Linked DNA regions of Vreelandella piezotolerans. The protein of the gene in region 2 interacts with the protein of the main gene of each other region in a pairwise test. Links are inferred from orthologs where the notes say so. Each region holds a gene or a part of one and is shown on either strand. Other genes may lie near its edges.

Region 1 (11,913 bases), 2.2 Mb from region 2 along the record:
GTGCTGTCGAAGAGGCGGAGTTGATGGCAGGTTGCGATATCCACTCGGTGTATGTGGGTGTGGCGGGCAGTCATATTAGCTCGATGAACTCCGATGGCGTAGTGGCCATTAAAGAGCGTGAAGTGACGCCGTCCGATATCGACCGGGTGATCGATTCTGCTCGCGCGCGGGCGATCTCCGAAGGCCAACGCGTACTGCACGTATTGCCTCAGGAGTTCTCGATCGACGCCCAAGGGGGCATCCGAGAGCCGCTGGGCATGTCGGGCGTTCGTCTGGAAGCGCAAGTGCATTTGGTCACGGCAGCCCTCAACGCCGTCCAGAATATCGAGAAGTGCGTACGACGCTGTGGTTTGGATGTCGACGCGATCATTCTCGAACAGCTGGCGTCGAGTATGGCCGTGCTGACCGAAGACGAGCGAGAGCTCGGGGTGTGCATGGTCGATATTGGTGGCGGCACGACCGATATGGCGATTTTCAGCGAAGGTGCCATTCGTCATACGGCGGTGATTCCCATTGCCGGTGATCAAGTCACTAACGATATTGCTATGGCGTTACGTACCCCGACGCAGCACGCTGAAGAGATCAAAGTGAAGTATGCTTGCGCGCTAACCCAGTTAGCGGCAAGTGATGAGATGATCAAGGTTCCCAGTGTCGGTGATCGTCCGGCCAGAGATCTGTCACGCCAAGCGCTGGCAGAGGTGGTCGAGCCGCGTTACGAAGAGCTGTTTACCTTGGTAAGAGACGAATTACGCCGCAGCGGCTATGAAGATATGGTGGCTGCGGGTGTGGTGCTCACCGGCGGCACTTCGCGCATGGAGGGTGTAAGCGAGCTGGCAGAAGAGATATTTCACATGCCGGTTCGTATTGCCTGCCCGCAAAATGTCAGAGGCTTGGCAGATGTGGTTCGCAATCCTATCTATGCGACGGGCGTTGGTTTGCTGCATTATGCACTGCAGGAAACGCGTCATGGGCAAGGCCTAGAAAGCCACGGGGGAGGCGTTGCGGCCCATAAAGGGCGTAACGAATTAGCCCGGCGTGATATCAAGGATGGCCATTCGGCGCTGGCAAGAATCAAAGGCTGGTTCAAAGGAAATTTCTGATAGGGCCGCAAGCGCGGTTCAGGAGACGGGGCTTATGTTCGAATTGGTAGATAACGCACCCTCGAGCAGTGCGGTCATCAAAGTAGTGGGCGTTGGCGGCGGTGGCGGTAACGCTGTCAACCATATGGTCGAAAGCAACATCGAAGGCGTCGAGTTCATTTGCGCCAACACCGATGCTCAGGCCCTCAAGCGCGTATCGGCAAAGACGGTGCTGCAGTTGGGTGGTGAAATCACCAAAGGGCTCGGGGCAGGTGCTAACCCTGAAGTAGGGCGGCAGGCGGCCATGGAAGACCGTGAGCGCATTGCCGAACTGCTGAGCGGCGCCGACATGGTCTTCATTACGGCAGGTATGGGCGGCGGCACCGGCACTGGCGGGGCGCCCGTCGTAGCGCAAGTCGCCAAAGAGCTTGGCATTTTGACGGTGGCCGTGGTGACACGCCCCTTCCCCTTCGAAGGGCCCAAGCGAATGCGTGCGGCAGAAGAGGGAATGAAAGAGCTCTCCGAGCATGTCGACTCGTTGATCACTATTCCCAACGAAAAGCTGCTGTCGGTCCTAGGCAAGAACGCCACGCTGCTGACGGCGTTCAGCGCAGCCAACGATGTGCTGCTGGGCGCGGTGCAGGGTATTGCAGAGCTGATCACCAGCCCAGGGATCATCAACGTGGACTTTGCCGATGTGCGCACCGTCATGTCAGAAATGGGCATGGCCATGATGGGGACCGGCGGCGCTACGGGGGAAAACCGCGCCCGTGAAGCCGCTGAAAAAGCCATTCGCAGCCCGCTACTCGAGGATATCGATCTTCATGGCGCGCGCGGTATTCTGGTCAACATTACCGCAGGCCCGGATCTTTCCATCGGCGAATTCAACGATGTGGGTGCAACGGTCCAAGAATTTGCATCTCAAGAGGCGACCATCGTGGTGGGTACCTCCATCGATATGGAAATGTCCGATGAGCTGCGCGTTACGGTGGTGGCGGCCGGACTGGATGGTAGCAAAGCCAAGGCGACGGCGGCGCGAGAACCGGCTCGTCGCTCTGCGGCGGAAGCCGGTGGTTCCGATTATCGTAAATTGCAGCAACCCACTGTCATGCGCCAGCAAGCCACGGCACGCGCCGAAGCTCCCGATGCAGCGCCAAAGCCGCGTGCTGAAAAGCGTCGTGCAGCGGATGCCGACGACTACTTGGATATCCCCGCGTTCCTGCGTCGTCAAGCGGATTAACCCCCGCCATCGGGTTCATTGCAGCAGCAAACGAGAGTTTTATTGGTTAAAACGCTCGTTTGCTGTTAAAGTGAACACTGTTTGATAACTTTCTTCCTTTGCGGATCCTGTAGCAGCTTGCTGCAAGCCGCCGTCATTAGAGCTTGACCACTACCCATGATCAGACAACGCACACTACAAAACGTCATTCGCGCCACTGGAGTGGGTCTGCACTCCGGCAAAAAAGTCCATATGGCTTTGCGTCCGGCACCGGCCAACACCGGCATTGTGTTTGTCAGAACCGATCTGGATCCCGTGGTACATGTGCCTGCCCGTGCCGAACTGGTTGAAGACACCACGCTGTGCACGGCGCTCTCTTATGAAGGTGTCAAAGTCGCGACCGTCGAGCACCTTATGTCCGCCTTTGCGGGCTTGGGCATCGATAATGCCTACGTCGATATCAGTGCCCCGGAAGTGCCCATCATGGATGGTAGCGCCAGCCCATTTGTCTTTTTGATTCAGTCTGCGGGCATTTTGGAGCAAGAGGCGGCCAAGAAATTCATTCGCATCAAGCGCCGCATTGGTGTGACCGATGGTGATAAAGAAGCCACTTTTTTGCCTCACCAAGGTTTTAAAGTGTCGTTTGCCATCGATTTCGACCATCCGGTTTTCGAGCAGCAGAAGCAAACTGCGCTGATCGACTTTTCGACCACGTCGTTCGTCAAAGAAGTCTCCCGTGCGCGAACTTTTGGCTTCATGCGCGATCTCGAGTACCTTCGCTCCAACAATTTGGCTCTTGGGGGCAGCCTCGAGAATGCGATCGTTGTTGATGATTACCGTATCGTCAATGAAGGTGGCCTGCGCTATGAAGATGAGTTCGTCAAACACAAGGTGCTAGATGCCATCGGTGACCTGTATCAGTTGGGCTATAGTTTGATTGGCGAATTCCGCGGCGTGAAATCAGGCCATGCGCTCAATAACCAGCTGTGCCGTGAGCTAATGGCTCAGCCTGATGCCTATGAAATTGTCACGTTCGAAGAAGAGAAAGCCGTGGCACCCATCTCTTATGCGGCTCCAGCGATGGCGTAATTCGTCAAAATAAAAATGTCTGGGGCGTTGAGTTGAAAACGTGACATGGCTCCCCATCTATAAAGCACTGCTTCGGCGGTGCTTTTTGCGTGTAAGGGGAGGCGCTTTTAAATTACGTTTTGGTGTCTTTCGGGCGAGCGTGAGAGGCCAGGCGCTCTAGGGCATGTTTGAGGCTGAGGCTGTCAGCGTCTTTGGCGCATTCGGCCAGGGTTTTGCCCGCACTGTCGGAAAGCGTTCGCGTGAAGCGTCTGGGTGACTCGATGGGGCGTACGGGGCGCACTTTAAGGGTGAACCCTGTCACTCCCTCAAAGCCAGGGAGCTGGTGAAGCAGCGATAACAGGCGAGATTGTTCGTAGCGTAGCCACGTCAGCCAGCTCGCTTGCCCGCTGATGAGGGTCAAGCGCCCATTGCTAAAACCGCCTACGAAAATATGTTCACGCATCTCTTCGGGTAAATGAGCACGGAGATGCCGCTGTGCTTGATCGATCAAGCGTGATTGTCGCATGAGCTGGCCGACGCCGCCTGACTTGGTTAGCAGTTGGGCAATGGGCTGTGCGCGAGAACGCTTAACCTTTATACTCATCAACTTGATTCCTAGGGTGTTGCGAGTGGCGTCGTACTGGTTACTACGTGCATCACCTGTGATTGACCGCCAATAGACAGAGCCTAACACGCTCAGGAGCCAGTCCACAGCATGTCATCAACGTCAGAGATCGAATCCGCTTCGCTAAAGCGTCCTCGACGCTATGGCCTGGCGCGTTGGTGGTTGGCTGGTTTGCTGGTGAGTTGTTTACTACCCGCTAGTTTACACCCATCCGACGCGTTGAGAAGCAGCGACCGTGGTGTTTGCATCTGCTTTTGGATGCCTGCCATGCTTCGCGCGCAGTCTCATTGGATCGCGAAGAAACGGCGCGCGCTTCGCCGCTGGTTTCATCGCCAAACGCGACGAGAGCCCCAATCCTTCCGTCGCCCGTTACCTTTTCTTCGGTTTGCGCTCCCGCTCGTCGCCGCAAGCGATGTCGTGACGCCCCGTGGCCCGCCTACTCGATAATGCCTCGCTTGATTACCACCCTTTTTGCCTGATACCTGAGCGTACCTGGATGGGGCGCTCACGATGATTTGGAAATTTCATGATTAATAATTTGTTACGTAAAGTGGTCGGCTCCAAGAACGACCGTGAAGTCAAGCGCATGCAAAAAAGTGTGCAGAGCATCAATGCATTGGAAGAGACCCTGGCGGGCCTAAGCGATGCAGAGCTTCAAGCAAAAACTCCAGAACTACGTCAGCGTCTAGACGAAGGGGCAACGCTGGACAGCCTCTTGCCCGATGCGTTTGCTGTGGTGCGCGAGGCCAGTAAGCGGGTGATGGGGATGCGTCATTTCGACGTGCAGATGGTGGGGGGTATGACCCTACACCGCGGCCGTATCGCCGAAATGAAGACTGGTGAAGGTAAAACCCTGGTCGCCACGCTCGCGGTCTATTTGAACGCGCTGACTCGCAAAGGCGTTCATGTCGTGACCGTGAACGACTACCTCGCCCGTCGCGATGCCGAATGGATGCGCCCCCTGTATGAATTTCTAGGGCTCACGGTGGGTGTTATTTTCGCCGGACAGACGGGGGAAGAGAAGCGTCACGCGTATCAATGCGATATTACCTACGGCACCAATAACGAATTTGGCTTCGACTACCTACGCGACAACATGGCGTTCTCGCTGGAAGACAAAGTCCAGCGCGGTTTGCACTACGCCATTGTGGACGAAGTCGACTCCATCTTGATCGATGAAGCGCGCACACCGCTGATCATCTCCGGTGCGGTGGACGAAAATACGGACCTCTACGGCATCGTGAATCGTTTGGCTCAGCAGCTCGAGCAGGGGGAAGTCTCCGAAGATGACGAAGCGCCAGTGAGCGGCGATTTCGTGCTCGACGAAAAGCAGAAACAGGTAGAACTGACCGAGCAAGGACACAATAAGGTCGAAGAACTCATGCGGGCCGAGGGGCTGCTGGGGGAGGGCGAATCGCTTTATGCTGCGCAAAACCTCAACTTGCTGCAGCACATGCACTCGGCGCTACGTGCGCGTCACCTCTACCACCTCGACGTGGACTACATCGTTGCGGAAGGTCAGGTCGTGATCGTCGACGAACATACCGGTCGTACCATGCCTGGGCGTCGTTGGTCCGAGGGGTTGCACCAGGCCGTCGAAGCCAAAGAAGGGGTGACGGTTCAGCGTGAAAGTCAGACGCTGGCATCCACTACCTTCCAGAACTACTTTCGTCTGTATGAAAAGCTGTCGGGCATGACGGGCACGGCGGACACCGAAGCGTTCGAATTCCGTCAAATTTACGGTCTGGACGTCATCGTCATCCCTACCAACCGTCCGTTGGCGCGCAAGGATCTCAATGATCTCGTCTACCTGAGCGCCGAAGAGAAGTACGAAGCCATCATCAAAGACGTCAAGGCAGAAACAGAGGCTGGTCGTCCTGTGCTGGTCGGTACGGCGTCGATCGAAACGTCCGAGTACCTCGCACGCCTGATGCGCAATGCAGGCTTGAAATTTAACGTGCTCAACGCAAAACAGCACCAAAGCGAAGCGGAAATCATCGCCCAGGCGGGCCGACCAGGTGCCATTACCATCGCCACCAACATGGCGGGGCGTGGGACGGACATCATGTTGGGTGGCAACTGGGAGGCCGAGGCAGCCAAGCTGCAAAACCCCAGTCAAGCCCAAATCGATACGCTCAAGGCCGAATGGCAAAAGCGCCATGATGCGGTCTTGGAAGCGGGTGGCCTGCACGTCGTGGGTTCCGAGCGGCACGAATCACGGCGTATCGATAACCAGCTTCGCGGTCGCGCCGGGCGTCAGGGGGATCCTGGCTCGACACGCTTCTTCCTCTCCTTGGAAGATAGCCTGATGCGTCTGTTTGGCTCGGATCGCGTGAAGCGTTTGATGCAGGCGTTGGGGCTCGAGCGTGGCGAGGCCATCGAGCACAAAATGGTCTCTAACGCGGTCGAGCGCGCGCAGAAGAAAGTCGAAGGCCGTAACTTCGATATCCGTAAGCAGCTACTGGAGTACGATGACGTCGCCAACGACCAGCGCCGCGTCATCTATGAGCAGCGTAACGAAATTCTCGCCTCCGACGATGTCTCCGCCGCTGTGTTAGGTATTCGTGAGGAGGTCATGGAGGAGGCGATTAGCGACTACGTGCCCCCACAAAGTCTGGCTGAGCAGTGGGATCTTCCTGGGCTGGAAGCGCATCTGAAAACGGAGTTCAATCTCGATGCTCCGGTCGTGCAGTGGGCGGACGAGGATGAGCGCTTCAGTGAAGAGAAGCTGCGCGAGCGCCTGCAAACCATGCACCGCGACGCGTACCAGGCGAAGATCGAGTCCGCTGGTGAAGCGCTGATTCGTCGCTTCGAGAAACAAGTGATGCTGCAAGTGCTGGATACCCGCTGGAAAGAGCATCTGCAGTCCATGGATCATTTGCGTCGCGGTATCCACTTGCGTGGCTATGCACAGAAAAACCCCAAGCAGGAGTACAAGCGCGAGTCCTTCGAGCTGTTCCAGCATCTGTTGACCAACATCAAAGCCGATGTCACGCGTATTCTCAGCCACGTTCAGGTGCGTCAGCCAGAAGAGGTCGATGCGCTGGAGCAGAAGCGCCGTGAAGAGCTGGCCCGTGAAAAAGCCACGGCTGCCAGCCGCCACGATGCGCCCGATGCCGAGCCTGGCGAGGCCTCGCCCGGTGCCGACGGTCGCCCGCTGCGTCGTGAAAATCCCAAAGTAGGCCGCAACGATCCTTGCGTGTGTGGTTCGGGTAAGAAATACAAGCAGTGCTGCGGAAAATTGAGCTAATCACGCGCTTTCGTCAGCGAGCGTAAAGGAGAAAAACATGGCGGTGGGACATCTTCCCTTTCCAGAATTGCCACCTCTTGACGGGGTGCGTCTAGGGACTGCAAAGGCGGGCATCAAGAAGCCGGACCGCCGTGACATGGTCGTGATCGAGCTGCCTGAGGCGGCCACCGTCGCCGGTGTGTTCACGCGCAATGCGTTTTGTGCCGCTCCCGTGGTGGTGGCTAAGACACACCTTGAGGCGTGTGCAAAGAACGGTCTGTCTGCCCGGTACTGGCTGATCAATACCGGCAATGCCAATGCGGGTACGGGTGAGTCAGGACTGCAGGATGCCTATGCCAGCTGCGCCGCGGTGGCCGAGCAAGCCGGGGTGGACGCCACCCAGGTACTGCCGTTCTCGACTGGCGTGATTGGCGAGCCATTGCCCATGGCCCGCCTTTTGGCGGGTTTGCCAAATGCGCTGGGGTCGTTGGCTGATTCAAGTCAAGCCTGGCAGCAGGCAGGGGAAGGCATTCTTACTACCGACACTCGCGCAAAAGGCGCGACGGTTAGCGTGGCGATTGGCGACCAGCAGGTGACCATCAACGGTATTACCAAAGGGTCGGGCATGATCAAACCCAACATGGCGACCATGCTGGGATTCGTCGTTACCGACGCGGCGATTGAGCAGCCCTTACTCGCCTCGCTACTCCGGGAAACGGTGGATCGCTCTTTCAACTGCATCACCGTGGATAGCGATACCTCTACCAACGATGCCTGCATGCTGGCAGCGACGGGCACGGGGGCGCGTATCGAAAGCGACGAGCATATTGTCGTGTTCCGCAATGCACTGCAGCGAGTGATGACCGAGCTAGCTCAGTCGATCATCCGCGATGGCGAGGGGGCGACTAAATTCATCACCCTGCAGGTGAACGATGCCTGCACGCGCCAAGAGGCGCTGGACGTAGCATTTACCGTGGCCCATTCGCCGCTGGTCAAAACCGCCCTTTATGCTTCCGATGCCAACTGGGGGCGTATTTTAGCGGCAGTGGGGCGGGCACCGGTGGAGTCGTTCGATGTCAGCCGTGTCGTCATCGATTTGGGCGATGTGCGACTGGTGGAGAACGGTGGCCGTGCTAATAGCTACACCGAGGCAGCTGGCAGTGCTGTCATGGCCGAGGAAGAGATTACAATTCGCATTAATTTGGGGCGTGGTGACGAGGCGGCCACTGTGTGGACCTCGGATCTGTCCCATGACTATGTGTCCATCAACGCGGATTACCGCAGCTAAGTCTGTGGCAACGTGCTAACGCAGCGAGATAGCGCCGTGCAAGCATGGCGGTGCGCACAAAGTGGATTAGACGTAATGAGTGTAATGGTAAAACGACGGGTTCATGTTGCGGCGGCTGCAATGATCAGCGCCGATCAAAAGCACGTGCTGATCGCGCGTCGGCCTTCCAACGTCGATCACGGCGGTTTATGGGAGTTTCCTGGCGGTAAACTGGCCCCCTATGAAACTGGGTTAGAAGGCCTGAAACGTGAGCTGCATGAAGAGTTGGGCGTGGAGATCGTCCGTGCTCAGCCGCTCATTCGCGTTCACCACGAGTACCCTGATAAGCATATCTTGCTCGACGTATGGCAGGTGCATGAGTTCGCCGGCGAGCCGTTTGGCCGTGAGGGTCAAGCGGTGCGGTGGGTGCCGATGAACGAGCTGGTGAACTACCCGTTCCCGGCAGCGAACCTGCCGATCCTCCGCGCTGTGATGCTACCTACCGAGTATTTGATTACCGGTGAAGAGCCTGACGTCGAGCGCTTCGCAGCGCTGCTCGAGCGCGCTCTGCGCGAAGACAATATTCGTCTTGTTCAGCTGCGTGCCAAAAGTTTGGATGAGGCAGCCTACGTGGCTCGTGCCGAGCGTGCGCTCACGCTTTGCCGTGAATATGGGGCAAAACTGCTGCTCAACGGTGAGCCTACGCTCTTGGAGCAGGTCGATGCCGATGGCATCCATCTGACCAGTGCGCGGTTGATGGAGCTGGATCGTCGCCCGATTGCCGAAAACAAGTGGCTGTCGGCATCAACGCATGACCAGAAGCAGCTCTCCCAAGCGGCCGTGTTGGGGTGTGATTTCGTCACCCTGTCGCCGCTACGCACTACGCCTTCGCACCCGGAAGTGGCCCCCATGGGCTGGCACGACTTCCAACAACTGGTGGAGCGGGCCGGTATGCCGGTGTTCGCGCTGGGCGGCATGACCCGCTTCGACGCCAACCACGCGCGCGCGGTGGGCGCGCAAGGCATCGCCTCTATTCGCGATTTTTGGAAGTAAGTACTTTTGCCGTGGGTACTCTTGCTGTAGGTACGCTTGTCTGATCGCCAATAGTAAAACGCCTGCTCTGGTCACAGGGCAGGCGTTATTAGTTGTTAGGGAGAAGTAAATACCTAGTCGCGGTAGCGGCGGGTCAGGTCGCCATAGGCGTCGACCCGGCGGTCGCGCAGGTAGGGCCAAATACGTCGGGTGTTTTCGCTACGCGCCATATCCAGGCTTACGACCAACTGCTCGGTCTCTTCACCCGCATGTGCTAACAGCTCGCCTTGTGGGCCGCAAATAAAGCTACCGCCCCAAAAAGCGATACCGTCGCCCACGCCGGAGTGATCCGCTTCAAGGCCGACGCGGTTGGCCACCAGGACTGGCAGACCGTTGGCAACGCCATGGGCTCGCTGAATGAGCGTCCACGCCTCTTTTTGGCGCGCCTTTTCGGCGTCGTCGTCGTTAGGGTCCCAGCCAATGGCGGTGGGATAGAGCAGCAGCTCGGCACCCGCCAGCGCCATCAGGCGCGCCGCTTCCGGATACCACTGGTCCCAGCACACCAAAATCCCTAACCGCCCCACGGACGTGTCGATGGGCGTAAAGCCCTCTTTGCGGGTGTCGTCGGCGTCGCCAGGGGTGAAGTAAAACTTTTCGTAGAACCCTGGGTCGTCGGGAATGTGCATCTTACGATACTGACCCACTCGCCCCTGAGCACGGTCGTAGACCACGGCAGTATTGTGGTAAAGCCCCGCTGCGCGTTTCTCGAACAGCGAGCCTACTAGCACGATATCCAGCTCTTTGGCCAGTGCCGCTAGCCGCTGGCCGGTGGGGCCGTCCAGTGGTTCGGCAAGATCGAACAGTGCCGGGTCTTCGTATTGGCAGAAGTAGTGGGTGGCGTGCAGCTCTTGTAATAGTACGAGCTGTGCTCCTTGGCTCGCTGCTTTGCGAATGCCCGCTTCGCTTTCGGCTAGACTGCGCGCTTTGTCCGGCCATGCGGCTTGTTGAATCACCGCCACGTTGAGTGTCTGAGACATGCTGCTCTCCTTAAGAGTGAGTGGTCGCAGGCACAAGCGTACCTTTGGGTAGCTGCATGGTTAAGCAGTGCAGGCTGCCGTGCTGTCGAATCACGCTGACGCACTCGATGGGAATCAGAGTATGTTCCGGGAACGCCACGGCCAGCGCCTGGAGGGCCGTGACATCCGCAGGATCTCCGTAAGTGGGTACGAGCACGGCGTCGTTAATGATCAGAAAGTTAGCATAGGTGGCTGGCAGGCGATGACCGTCTTCAGGATCGAAACAGGCCTGGGGCCAGGGAAGCGGAACGAGCCGGTAGGGCTCGCCGTTACGCTGACGAAACGCTTTTAGCTCCTGTTCCATGGCCTGGAGGGCCGTATAGTGGCGATCGGTGGGATCATCGCAGCGCACGTAGGCAATGGTGGTGGGGCTACAAAAACGAGCCAGTGTATCCACATGACTGTCGGTATCGTCACCTTCTAAGTGCCCGTGCGTTAGCCATAGTATTCGGTCGACACCAAAGTCGTCTGCCAATCTCGCTTCGATATCGGCACGGGAGAGTGACGGGTTGCGGTTGGTATTCAGCAAGCACGCTTCGGTGGTGAGCAGTGTGCCCTCGCCGTCGGTTTCGATGGCGCCGCCTTCCAGTACCATGTCACGCGAGGCCACCGGACAAGCCCATACGCCTGCGTCTGCCAGCCACTGCGTCAGCTGATTGTCCCGCTCGGCGGGAAATTTACCGCCCCAGCCGGTAAAGGTGTAATCCAGCAGCAACGGTTGGTCATCGTCATCCAACACCGTGATCGGCCCGTGATCCCGCGCCCAGGTATCGTCGGTGGGTGCGACAATGAGCAGCAATTGCTGTTGGGGAATTCCATACGCCTCGAAAGTGGCGGTCAGACGCTGGTAAGTCGCCTCGTCGGGCACGCAAATGATCACCTTCTGGTAGCGCGCGGTGGCCAGTACGATTCGCTCTAGCGTGGCTTCGATACGCGCCAGCATATAGGCCCAGTCGCCGTCAGGGCGGGGCCAAGTGAGCTGCAGACCATCTTGAGGATGCCACTCGGGCAATAGGCGGTGAGTATGGGTAGCCAACGTCAACGGTGCTCTCTCTAGTCAGAATAAGCTTACCCAGCGGGCAAGAGGAACGGGCGCAATTTAGGGGGTTGCCTCACAACTTGCAAGCGTTACTGACCATCGAGGGAACGCTGTGGGTAGCCGCCACTCTAAGGCTGCGTTTGCACATGCAGCCATGCTAAAAAAACCGTACCATGGACGCCCATTATTAAGGAATGTCGTCATGCTTGATCGTTTGCCTTTTCTGGTGGGGCTGCGCTATGTGCGCGCTAAACGCCGGAACCATTTCATTTCATTTAT
Region 2 (11,512 bases):
TTCACTGAGTCTCGGGTGGAGACAGCGTGGCCATCATTACGCCATTCGTGCAGGTCGGAACTTACCCGACAAGGAATTTCGCTACCTTAGGACCGTTATAGTTACGGCCGCCGTTTACCGGGGCTTCGATCAAGAGCGTCGGCCGAGGCCTAACACCATCACTTAACCTTCCGGCACCGGGCAGGCGTCACACCCTATACGTCCGCTTGCGCGTTAGCAGAGTGCTGTGTTTTTACTAAACAGTTGCAGCCACCTGGTATCTTCGACCGGTTCGGGCTGAAGGAGCAAGTCCTCTCACCCTACGCCGGCGTGCCTTCTCCCGAAGTTACGGCACCATTTTGCCTAGTTCCTTCACCCGAGTTCTCTCAAGCGCCTTGGGATTCTCACCCTGACCACCTGTGTCGGTTTGGGGTACGGTCGCACATGATCTGAAGCTTAGAGGCTTTTCCTGGAAGCGTGGCATCAATGACTTCGACACCGTAGTGTCTTCGTTTCGTGTCTCGGCCTTGAGCGCCCGGATTTACCTAAGCGCTCAGCCTACTCACTTTCACCAGGACAACCAACGCCTGGCTCACCTAGCCTTCTCCGTCCCCCCATCGCAATCATGTCCGGTACGGGAATATTGACCCGTTTCCCATCGACTACGCCTTTCGGCCTCGCCTTAGGGGCCGACTCACTCTGCTCCGATTAGCGTCGAACAGAAACCCTTGGTCTTCCGGCGAGGGAGTTTTTCACTCCCTTTATCGTTACTCATGTCAGCATTCGCACTCGTGATACCTCCAGCATGCTTCTCAACACACCTTCATCGGCTTACACGACGCTCCTCTACCGCTCACACATCGTGTGAACCCGTAGCTTCGGTACCTGGTTTAGCCCCGTTACATCTTCCGCGCAGGCCGACTCGACTAGTGAGCTATTACGCTTTCTTTAAAGGATGGCTGCTTCTAAGCCAACCTCCTAGCTGTCTGAGCCTTCCCACATCGTTTCCCACTTAACCAGGATTTGGGGACCTTAGCTGACGGTCTGGGTTGTTTCCCTTTTCACGACGGACGTTAGCACCCGCCGTGTGTCTCCCACGCTGGCACTCACCGGTATTCGGAGTTTGCCTCGGGTTGGTAAGTCGGGATGACCCCCTAGCCGAAACAGTGCTCTACCCCCGGCGGTGATACGTGAGGCGCTACCTAAATAGCTTTCGAGGAGAACCAGCTATCTCCGAGCTTGATTAGCCTTTCACTCCGATCCACAAGTCATCCAAATCTTTTTCAACAGATCCTGGTTCGGGCCTCCAGTTGATGTTACTCAACCTTCACCCTGCTCATGGATAGATCGCTCGGTTTCGGGTCTATATCCAGCGACTGTGTCGCCCAGTTAAGACTCGGTTTCCCTACGGCTCCCCTATACGGTTAACCTCGCCACTGAATATAAGTCGCTGACCCATTATACAAAAGGTACGCAGTCACGGAACAAGTCCGCTCCTACTGCTTGTACGCACACGGTTTCAGGATCTATTTCACTCCCCTCTCCGGGGTTCTTTTCGCCTTTCCCTCACGGTACTGGTTCACTATCGGTCAGCCAGGAGTATTTAGCCTTGGAGGATGGTCCCCCCGTCTTCAGTCAAGGTTTCTCGTGCCCCGACCTACTCGATTTCACGTGATCAGATTTTCGACTACGGGGCTATCACCCGCTATGGCCAGACTTCCCAGTCTGTTCGCCTAATCATTCACACGCTTAAGGGCTGGTCCCCGTTCGCTCGCCGCTACTAGGGGAATCTCGGTTGATTTCTTTTCCTCAGGGTACTTAGATGTTTCAGTTCCCCTGGTTCGCCTCTTACGCCTATGGATTCAGCGCAAGATACTCATCTTGTGATGAGTGGGTTTCCCCATTCAGAGATGTCCGGGTCACAGGTCGTTTGCCACCTCACCGAACCTTATCGCAGGCTACCACGTCTTTCATCGCCTCTGGCTGCCTAGGCATCCACCGTGTGCGCTTCATTGCTTGACCCTATAACCCGAAGGGGTCTGGTGTCTCGCAATGATAACGATTGCCGGATACGCTTGAGACGTATCACTTAACAATTACGTATGAACGTTATAAAACGTTCATGTCAGCATGATATACATTGTTAAAGAGCGACTGCTATGCGCAGTGATAAGCGGATGCTTTTTTTCACTTCAAAAGAAAAAGAAAGACCTTTTTTCTTTTTTTAATGTGAAGAAAACGCTTATCACTGCGTAACAACAGTATTCTGATCAGGTAATTCATTGTGAGCGCTTACCGCGAGGATGAGTCATCGGTTAAGGAGGTGATCCAGCCGCAGGTTCCCCTACGGCTACCTTGTTACGACTTCACCCCAGTCATGAACCACACCGTGGTGATCGCCCTCTTGCGTTAGGCTAACCACTTCTGGTGCAGTCCACTCCCATGGTGTGACGGGCGGTGTGTACAAGGCCCGGGAACGTATTCACCGTAGCATTCTGATCTACGATTACTAGCGATTCCGACTTCACGGAGTCGAGTTGCAGACTCCGATCCGGACTGAGATCGGCTTTTCGGGATTGGCTCACTCTCGCGAGTTGGCAACCCTTTGTACCGACCATTGTAGCACGTGTGTAGCCCTACTCGTAAGGGCCATGATGACTTGACGTCGTCCCCACCTTCCTCCGGTTTGTCACCGGCAGTCTCCTTAGAGTTCCCGCCATTACGCGCTGGCAAATAAGGACAAGGGTTGCGCTCGTTACGGGACTTAACCCAACATTTCACAACACGAGCTGACGACAGCCATGCAGCACCTGTCTCTGCGTTCCCGAAGGCACTAAGGTATCTCTACCGAATTCGCAGGATGTCAAGAGTAGGTAAGGTTCTTCGCGTTGCATCGAATTAAACCACATGCTCCACCGCTTGTGCGGGCCCCCGTCAATTCATTTGAGTTTTAACCTTGCGGCCGTACTCCCCAGGCGGTCGACTTATCGCGTTAACTTCGCCACAAAGTGCGCTAGGCACCCAACGGCTGGTCGACATCGTTTACGGCGTGGACTACCAGGGTATCTAATCCTGTTTGCTACCCACGCTTTCGCACCTCAGTGTCAGTGTCAGTCCAGAAGGCCGCCTTCGCCACTGGTATTCCTCCCGATCTCTACGCATTTCACCGCTACACCGGGAATTCTACCTTCCTCTCCTGCACTCTAGCTTGACAGTTCCGGATGCCGTTCCCAGGTTGAGCCCGGGGCTTTCACAACCGGCTTATCAAGCCACCTACGCGCGCTTTACGCCCAGTAATTCCGATTAACGCTTGCACCCTCCGTATTACCGCGGCTGCTGGCACGGAGTTAGCCGGTGCTTCTTCTGCGAGTGATGTCTTTCCTAGCGGGTATTAACCGCTAGGCGTTCTTCCTCGCTGAAAGTGCTTTACAACCCGAGGGCCTTCTTCACACACGCGGCATGGCTGGATCAGGGTTCCCCCCATTGTCCAATATTCCCCACTGCTGCCTCCCGTAGGAGTTCGGGCCGTGTCTCAGTCCCGATGTGGCTGATCATCCTCTCAGACCAGCTACGGATCGTGGCCTTGGTGAGCCGTTACCTCACCAACTAGCTAATCCGACATAGGCTCATCCGATAGCGGGAGCCGAAGCCCCCTTTCTCCCGTAGGACGTATGCGGTATTAGCCTGGGTTTCCCCAGGTTATCCCCCACTATCGGGCAGATTCCTATGCATTACTCACCCGTCCGCCGCTCGTCAGCATCCAGCAAGCTGGATCTGTTACCGCTCGACTTGCATGTGTTAGGCCTGCCGCCAGCGTTCAATCTGAGCCATGATCAAACTCTTCAGTTTAAGATCAATGCGGTTCTTACCTGTCACCGAAGCAACAGAAGCGAACCAAACTTGGCTCAAGGGTCAAACGAATTCATTCATTAGGCCGAAGCCTGTTTGACGAGTCGCTTGCCTTGATAATAGGTGATTTATCACCCTCATCGGCAAGCGCCCACATGAATTACCTGATCGAATTGTTAAAGAGCAACTTTCTCAATGCCGCTGCGGCGGGCTCGATGACCTGACCCGTGTTGCCTCAGCGAGGAAGGCGTATTCTACGCATTCCGTGGTGTTTGTCAACCGCTGTTTTCAGCGGGCGAAGCGAGCGATCTGATCAACCTACTACAGAGCTCTAACTTCCTGACAAACAAGAGGTTTTTCAATCTCATCACCGCTGGTAACGCTGGGCGTCCCCGGCAGCGGATGCGTACTTTACGGATTCAATGCCGGGTTGGCAAGGGCTAATTATCTAATAGTCGAAAAAAGTCTCGGCTAGATCATCTGTTCTCTCATATCAGGGGGCGGAAACCGCTTCGGCACGTCTGGTTTGGCGGTTACACTTAGCGCTTTATAATGCGGCCACCTTCACCCACGCCCAATAATGATGAGGTCCATGATGAGCCAGCACCTATTAACTGTCGATTCATTAAACCGCGATAGCGTCGATCACCTATTGCGCGTAGCAGCTCGCATGGAGCCGATTGCGAGTCGCCGTCAGGTGACGCGGGTGCTGGAAGGAGCGGTTCTGGGCAATTTGTTTTTCGAGGCGAGCACCCGTACGCGGGTGAGCTTCAATGCCGCCTTCTGCCGACTGGGGGGAAGCGTATGCGACACCACGGGCTTTACCTTCTCGTCCATGGCGAAAGGCGAGTCGCTGTACGACACCAGCCGCGTCATGAGCGGTTACTGCGATGCCATCGTCATGCGTCACCCTGACCAAGGGTCGGTCGCCGAATTTGCTGCGGCAACTCACGTTCCGGTCATCAACGGTGGCGACGGCCCAGGCGAACATCCCAGTCAGGCACTGTTGGATCTCTATACGATCGATAAGGAGTTTCAGCGGTTGGGCAAGCGCTTGAGCGGGGCACACATTCTGTTGACCGGTGATTTGAAGTACGGGCGTACGGTGCATTCGCTCATCAAGCTGCTGTCGCTCTATGACCCGCTGCGCATAACGCTGGTGTCCCCACCGGGGTTGGAGATGCCCACCCATCTGATCGATCTAGTGACGTCGCGCGGTCACCGCGTCGAACAGCGGGACTCGCTGGCCAGCGATTTCAGCGACCTGGACGTGGTGTACACCACACGTATTCAGAAGGAGCGTTTTACCGATGAGATGAACGAGAGCTTCCAGGGGCTCTCCGATGACTTCATGGTCAATCGTGATTTTCTTGACCAGCGTTGCAGCCAAAGCACGATCGTGATGCACCCGTTGCCCCGTGATAGCCGCCCGGGCGCCAACGACTTGAACGTCGATTTGAACGGCGACCCTCGGCTGGCGATTTTCCGCCAAACCGATAACGGTATTCCCATGCGGATGGCGATCTTTGCCACGCTGCTAAAAGTAGACGAGTTGATTGAAAAGGATCTGCGGCCCGTGCGTTGGTTTGTGCCATCACAAACCGGCACGCTGGACCGCTAATCGCGTTAATGTGTCGTGCGCCCGCCGGGAAGGCCTTCCTGGTGGGCGAACCAGCCTTCCAAAATCAGCACCGCCGCAATGCCATCCACGCTCTCTTCTCGGTAATTCCCTCGGTGCCCCGCCCCGTGGGCAATTCGCTTGGCTTCTTGGGTGGAACCACGCTCATCGACCATTTCGCATGGTTTGCCGTAGCGACCATGCAAACGGTTGCCGAACTTGCGCGCCCGCGTGCTCATGAGCGACTCGCTGCCATCCATATTGAGCGGCAAGCCGACGACGAACAGATCGGGCTGCCACTCGTCGATGAGGCGCGTGACCACGTTCCAGTCGGGTATACCGTCACGCGCAGGCAGCGGCGCCAGCTCCCGCGCACTGTGAAGCAGCTCGTTGCCCACGGCCACGCCGATGCGCCGCGTTCCAAAATCAAATGCCAAGATCAGACGCTGCCCGTTACTTGCCATGCGTCTTACGCCTCATCCAGCCACACGCTCACGCGTGCCCTGCATTGCGTGTCATGAGGTTTAGGTCGACCCCAAGGATACCTGCAGCGGCCGCAAGACGTTCAGCCGGTGGCGTATCAAAAAGCACGTTGCTGTGGCCCTCTACGGTGAGCCAGGCGTTCTCTTTCAACTCATCCTCTAATTGACCCACATCCCAACCGGCACAGCCCAAGCATACTAAGAAGTGCTCAGGTCCGTTACCATCGGCAAGCGCTTGGAGGATATCCATGGAGGTCGTCAGGGCAATGCCGTCTTCCACCTGAACGCTGGAGTCCCACGCCTGACTGTCGCCAACATGGAGAATGAAGCCGCGATCTTTATGCATCGGGCCACCGTAGTAGACCGGCGCATTGCGGTAGGGGCTGTCGTCGCCTCCCAATGAAAGCTGCTCGAACAGCGCATCCAGGGTGATTTCCATCGGGCGATTGACGATCACGCCCATGCAGCCGTTGTGGTCGTGATCACATAGATAAATCAGGCTGCCCGCGAAGTTGGGGTCTTCCAAGTGGGGCATCGCCATCAAAAAGTGGTGTTTTAAACTTTGCATGCGTCTCCTGCGGCTTGCCAATCGCTCGGCAAGCCTTGCGTCATAGGGCGGGTTGAGCCGTCACCGGTTAAGCCAAGCGACGCTCGATCGCGTCCAGCAGCATTCCGGCAATGTCGGTGCCGCGCTGGTCGTCGATTTCACGAACACAGGTAGGGCTCGTCACGTTGATTTCGGTGATATAGTCGCCAATCACGTCCAAACCGACGAACATCAGTCCTTTCTCGCGAATCATCGGCTGCACCTGCTGAATCAACCAGTGGTCGCGTTCGGTCAGTTCGCGACTCACGCCGCGCCCGCCGGCAGCCAGGTTGCCGCGGGTTTCGCCCGCCGAGGGAATGCGCGCAAGGCCAAACGGCACCGGTTCCCCATCGACCAAGAGAATCCGCGTATCGCCATCCTTTATGGCCGGCAGATAGCGCTGGGCCATGATTTGACGCTGACCGCGCAGCGTCAGCTGCTCGATCACCGCGCCAATGTTGCGGCCCTCGGGGCCGATATGAAAAATTCCTGTACCCCCCATGCCATCGAGCGGCTTGAAGATCACATCGCCATGCTCGGCATGGAAAGCGCGCAGCACGTCATCGCGGCTGGCGACGACCGTCGGCGCGCAGCACTGGGGAAACTGCTGGGCAAAGAGCTTCTCGTTACACTGTAGCAGGGCTGCCGTGGGATTGACGATCAACACGCCCTCACGCTCGGCAAAGCCCAGCAGATGCACCGCGTTGATGAATTCGGCATCCACCGGCGGGTCTTTCCGCATCAGCACTACGTCCAGTTCGGCCAGCGGGCGTTGAGTCGCCTCGCCTAGGTCGTACCAGTGTTCGGGGTTTCGGTGCACTGTGAGAGGGCGCATCCGCGCATAGGCCTGGCCCGCTTGCAAGAAAAGATCCTCCTGCTCCATATAGTGAAGCGTGTAGCCACGCTCTTGGGCAGCCCACAGCATGGCCAAGGTAGTGTCTTTCTTGTACGCGATGTCGCTGATGGGATCCATCACCACACCGAGGTGCAACGTTGATTGGCTCATCGAAATACAGTCCATGCAGGATCAATAAGTCATCAGTATGCCGCACTGCAGGCACGGCTCCAACCGCGGCTATTGATCCGACGTATCGGAGAGCGCACCGGGTACCAGGCGGATCGCATCCGGCGCCAGGGTGATCAACTGCTGTTTATAGAGTCGGCCAATCGCCTGTTTATACGCGCTTTTGCTCACGCCCAGTCGCGTTTTGATATCGTGCGCCGAACTTTTATCACCTAACGGTAAATAGCCGCCGCTTTCGCGCAGCGCCTTCAGCACTTTATCCCCCACGACGTCCAGGCGTGCCGCGCCGGGCGGTAGCAGCGAGATATCCACGCGACCATCCTCGCGGCGCTGTTTCACAAAGCCTTTTAGCGACTGCCCACGACGCAGCGGCTGGGTAATGTCGTCCTGATAGATCAAACCCCAATAGCGGTGATTGACCACCACTTTCATGCCTAGGTCCGTGCGGTCGGCCACTACCAAATCGACTTCGTCGCCCTTCTCTAACGCCCAGGCGTCATCCGTCAGAAAACGATCGAGGCGCATGGTAGCGACCGGGCGCCCCTGATCGTCACTGTACAGCATCACCAACACCCGCTTGCCAGGGTCGGGGCGAAAACGCTGTTCGCTGTAAGGCAGCAGCACGTCTTTGGGCTGCCCCCAGCGCAAAAAGGCTCCGGTACTATTCACCGCCGTCACGGTTAAATAGGCCACATCGCCCAGCTGGGCCGACGCATCGCTGACAGATCGAGGGGTGGCGTGTGATTCACGGACCATGGGTGCTGTCCTTACAGGAAGTAGAACGTCATTATGGTACCTTGCCAAAGCTAGGCAAAGCGGCGTCGGATGAAGAGAGCGCCAGGTACAAAAAACCGCTGCCGAAGCAAACACGGCAGCGGCTTGATAGTAAGCGCTTACATATCGCCGAAGTGATGCTGTAGAAGCGTTAGCGCAACGACAGGGGCCGTTTCCGTACGCAGCACACGCGGGCCCAGCGTCAGAGGCATAAAGTGGCTGGCGGTCGCGGCCTGAATATCTGCCTCGCTCAAGCCGCCCTCCGGGCCGATCAGCAGCGCGGCAGACGCCGGGCACTCTGACTGAGCAAAGCCATTACCCGTCGCTAGGTGCAGCATCAAGCGCAGGGGCTCCTGGCGCTCGGCCAGCCACTCGCCTAACGTCTGCGGGGGGTGCACGGGTGGCACTACCGCCCGGCCGCTCTGCTCGCAGGCGCTGGCCGCCACGGCCTGCCAATGCGCCAGCTTCTTTTCTTCACGGTCGCCTTTCAAACGTACATCGCCCCGCTCGGTATAGAGCGGGGTAATCGCCGCCACGCCGAGTTCGACGGCTTTTTGAATGGCGTAATCCATGCGATCGCCCTTGGAAATCGCTTGCCCAAGATGCACCGCCAGCGGTGACTCGCCGCTACCCGCCCATACCGCTTCCACGGTCACGGTCGTCTGCTTGCGGCTCACCTCGGCTAACCGCACGCCTGCTTCTTGGCCACGGCCGTCGAATACGATCAGCGGCGCGCCTTCGCCCATACGCAGCACGCGAGTCACGTGCTTGGCCGGGCCGTCGGGCAGCGCTAGCGTCGTGCCCGCCAACAGCTCGGCAGGCACATAGAGACGGGGCATTTTACCGTGTCGGGCCTGCCAGTCGGCGGCGGTCAGCGTGTCCGACATGGCTTAGTGCGTGTTCTCAGCCGCTTGGCTAGCCTGCTGCGCTTCGCGCTGCTTGCGCTGGGCATACATGGCTTCGAAGTTGACCGGTGCCAGCATCAGCGGCGGGAAACCGCCACGGTTGACCAGGTTATCGACGCACTCACGGGCATACGGGAACAGCAGATTGGGGCAGAACGCACCCAATGTCTGATCGAGCTGCGCGCCTTCGATACCCGCAATACGGAACAGGCCCGCCTGCTCGACTTCCGCCAAGAACGAGGTCGTGCCGGTTTCGCTGTCGTTGACCTGCGCGGTCACTTTCACCACGACTTCGTACTGGTCGTCGGCCACTTTCTGGCTGGTGGTGTTGAGGTCCAGGTTGACCTTGGGCTTGAACGCTTGCTTGAACACGGAGGGAGAGTTCGGCGCTTCGAAAGAGATGTCTTTCACATAGATACGCTGTAACGAGAATTTCAGCTGAGGTTTTTCGCCTTCTGCGGCGCCTGCCTGCGGGGTGTTGTTATCTTCCGCCATGGGATACTCCTAATCGTTCTTCCATTAAAAAAGGTGCGGCGTTACCGCGACGTATGCTCTCGTTTACTTCTTGACCACCGGGAGGCCATCCGCCTGCCACTGCGCCATGCCACCACGCAGCTTCATCGCCCGCTCGAATCCGGCTTTGGCGAGCTTCGCTTGGGCAGCGCCAGAGCTTTGGCCATGCTTGCACACCACGATGATTGGCTGGCTTTTCACTTTATCCAGCTCGCTCATGCGGCTGTCGAGGCTGCTTTGGGGAATATTGCGAGCGCCAGCGATATGCCCGGCTTTGAAGTCTTTGCTCTCACGAATGTCCAGCACTACCGCATCTTCACGGTTGATGAGCTGAGTGGCCTGCGTGGAGGACACCGCATTCGAAGCGGCGCTGCGCGTTTCATAAACGATCCACGCTATGAGCACCAGCAAAAATGCCCCCACGAGGAGGGGGTGGTTCATTACGAATTCGAACAGCTGATCGATCATCGCGAACACAATCTCTTGGTCTATGCAGAAAAAAGCGGCCTAGCCGCCCTCAGAAACACGACGAGTATACACGTCACAGGGCATACCGCGCAGGCCATGACGCCCGACGGCTGCCTGCGTTATGATGCCCCAAGCGCGCGCCTGTCGCGACCCCGATTATCAGGTGCTGTCTGAAAACTGGTAGAGCCGCCCTCGCCAGGCTTTCAAACCGTACCTCACGTCGCTTGGCTGACCCACAAAAGAGGGATTCTTTCATGGCATCATCTGCACCGCGCCCCGTGGCGCTGATCATCCTAGACGGCTACGGCCACAACCCCGATAGCGCTCATAACGCCGTGGCAGCGGCCAACACACCGGTGATGGACGCACTGTGGGCCAACCGTCCCCACGCCTTCGTGCATACCGATGGCCGCCATGTCGGGCTCCCCGACGGGCAGATGGGTAATTCCGAAGTCGGCCATATGAACTTGGGGGCCGGACGCATCGTTTACCAGGACTTCACCCGCATCACCAAAGCCATCGAAGAGGGCGACCTGGACACCAACGAGGTGCTCACCAAGCCGATCGACGACGCCGTTGCCAATGGCCGCGCCGTGCATCTGCTCGGCTTGCTCTCACCAGGCGGCGTGCACAGCCACGAAGATCACTTCATCGCCCTGGCCGAGCTGGCAGCGCGGCGCGGTGCCCAGCGCATCTACGTGCACGCCTTTCTAGACGGTCGCGACATGCCCCCACAGAGCGCGTTGGCGTCCATCGAGCGCGCCAACGCACGGTTATCCGAACTCGTCGGCGCCGATAACGGTTTTGTCGCCTCCATCATTGGACGCTTCTTCGCCATGGACCGCGACAACCGCTGGGAGCGCGTCGAGCAAGCCTACCGGTTGCTCACCGACGGCCACGCGGAGTACACGGCCACCAGCGCGGAAAGCGGCTTGCGTGATGCTTACGAGCGCGGTGAAACCGACGAATTCGTGGCCGCAACCAGCGTGCCGGTCAACGGTCATGCCGTGACGTTACACGATGGCGACGCGGCGATCTTTATGAATTTTCGCTCCGACCGCGCCCGCGAACTCACGCGCGCCTTTACCGAATCGGGGTTTACCGGCTTCGAACGTCAGGCACGCCCAACGCTGGCAGGCGATGGTTTGGTGATGATGACCCAGTATGCCGCCGACATCGATGCGCCTGCCGCGTTTCCGCCCACCGATCTCACCGATACGCTGGGTGAGGTAGTGGCCAAGCGCGGCCTCACTCAGTTACGCATTGCGGAAACGGAGAAGTACCCCCACGTAACGTTCTTCTTCTCTGGCGGTA

The links.
Region 1: the proteins of secB (region 2) and secA interact in binary tests that used the Escherichia coli proteins (3 or more experiments, as listed by UniProt). The link is inferred for Vreelandella piezotolerans from one-to-one orthologs.

Annotation. Positions count from the first base shown.
Region 1 is NZ_CP048602.1:2,286,747-2,298,659, reverse strand. The notes cover bases 4,166-7,441. They hold secA (preprotein translocase subunit SecA), read left to right. Parts: upstream 4,166-4,517; coding sequence 4,518-7,241; downstream 7,242-7,441. Other genes in these bases: argJ (bifunctional glutamate N-acetyltransferase/amino-acid acetyltransferase ArgJ), read left to right, coding at 7,279-7,441. In the rest of the region: cell division protein FtsA, read left to right, coding at 1-1,100; cell division protein FtsZ, read left to right, coding at 1,135-2,319; lpxC (UDP-3-O-acyl-N-acetylglucosamine deacetylase), read left to right, coding at 2,476-3,387; GYM47_RS10555 (DUF721 domain-containing protein), read right to left, coding at 3,500-3,970; more of argJ, read left to right, coding at 7,442-8,508; GYM47_RS10540 (Nudix family hydrolase), read left to right, coding at 8,584-9,540; GYM47_RS10535 (carbon-nitrogen hydrolase), read right to left, coding at 9,654-10,556; GYM47_RS10530 (agmatine deiminase family protein), read right to left, coding at 10,567-11,637; GYM47_RS10525 (lipoprotein-releasing ABC transporter permease subunit), read left to right, coding at 11,837-11,913. UniProt on the Escherichia coli protein: Required for protein export, interacts with the SecYEG preprotein conducting channel.
Region 2 is NZ_CP048602.1:47,081-58,592, reverse strand. What follows is about bases 7,958-10,832. They hold secB (protein-export chaperone SecB), read right to left. Parts: upstream 9,713-10,832; coding sequence 9,203-9,712; downstream 7,958-9,202. Other genes in these bases: gpmI (2,3-bisphosphoglycerate-independent phosphoglycerate mutase), read left to right, coding at 10,453-10,832; GYM47_RS00190 (rhodanese-like domain-containing protein), read right to left, coding at 9,776-10,198; GYM47_RS00200 (16S rRNA (uracil(1498)-N(3))-methyltransferase), read right to left, coding at 8,432-9,199; GYM47_RS00205 (CvfB family protein), read right to left, coding at 7,958-8,294. In the rest of the region: pyrB (aspartate carbamoyltransferase), read left to right, coding at 4,424-5,449; Holliday junction resolvase RuvX, read right to left, coding at 5,455-5,910; GYM47_RS00215 (YqgE/AlgH family protein), read right to left, coding at 5,939-6,496; gshB (glutathione synthase), read right to left, coding at 6,564-7,520; more of GYM47_RS00205, read right to left, coding at 7,590-7,957; more of gpmI, read left to right, coding at 10,833-11,512. UniProt on the Escherichia coli protein: One of the proteins required for the normal export of some preproteins out of the cell cytoplasm. It is a molecular chaperone that binds to a subset of precursor proteins, maintaining them in a translocation-competent state.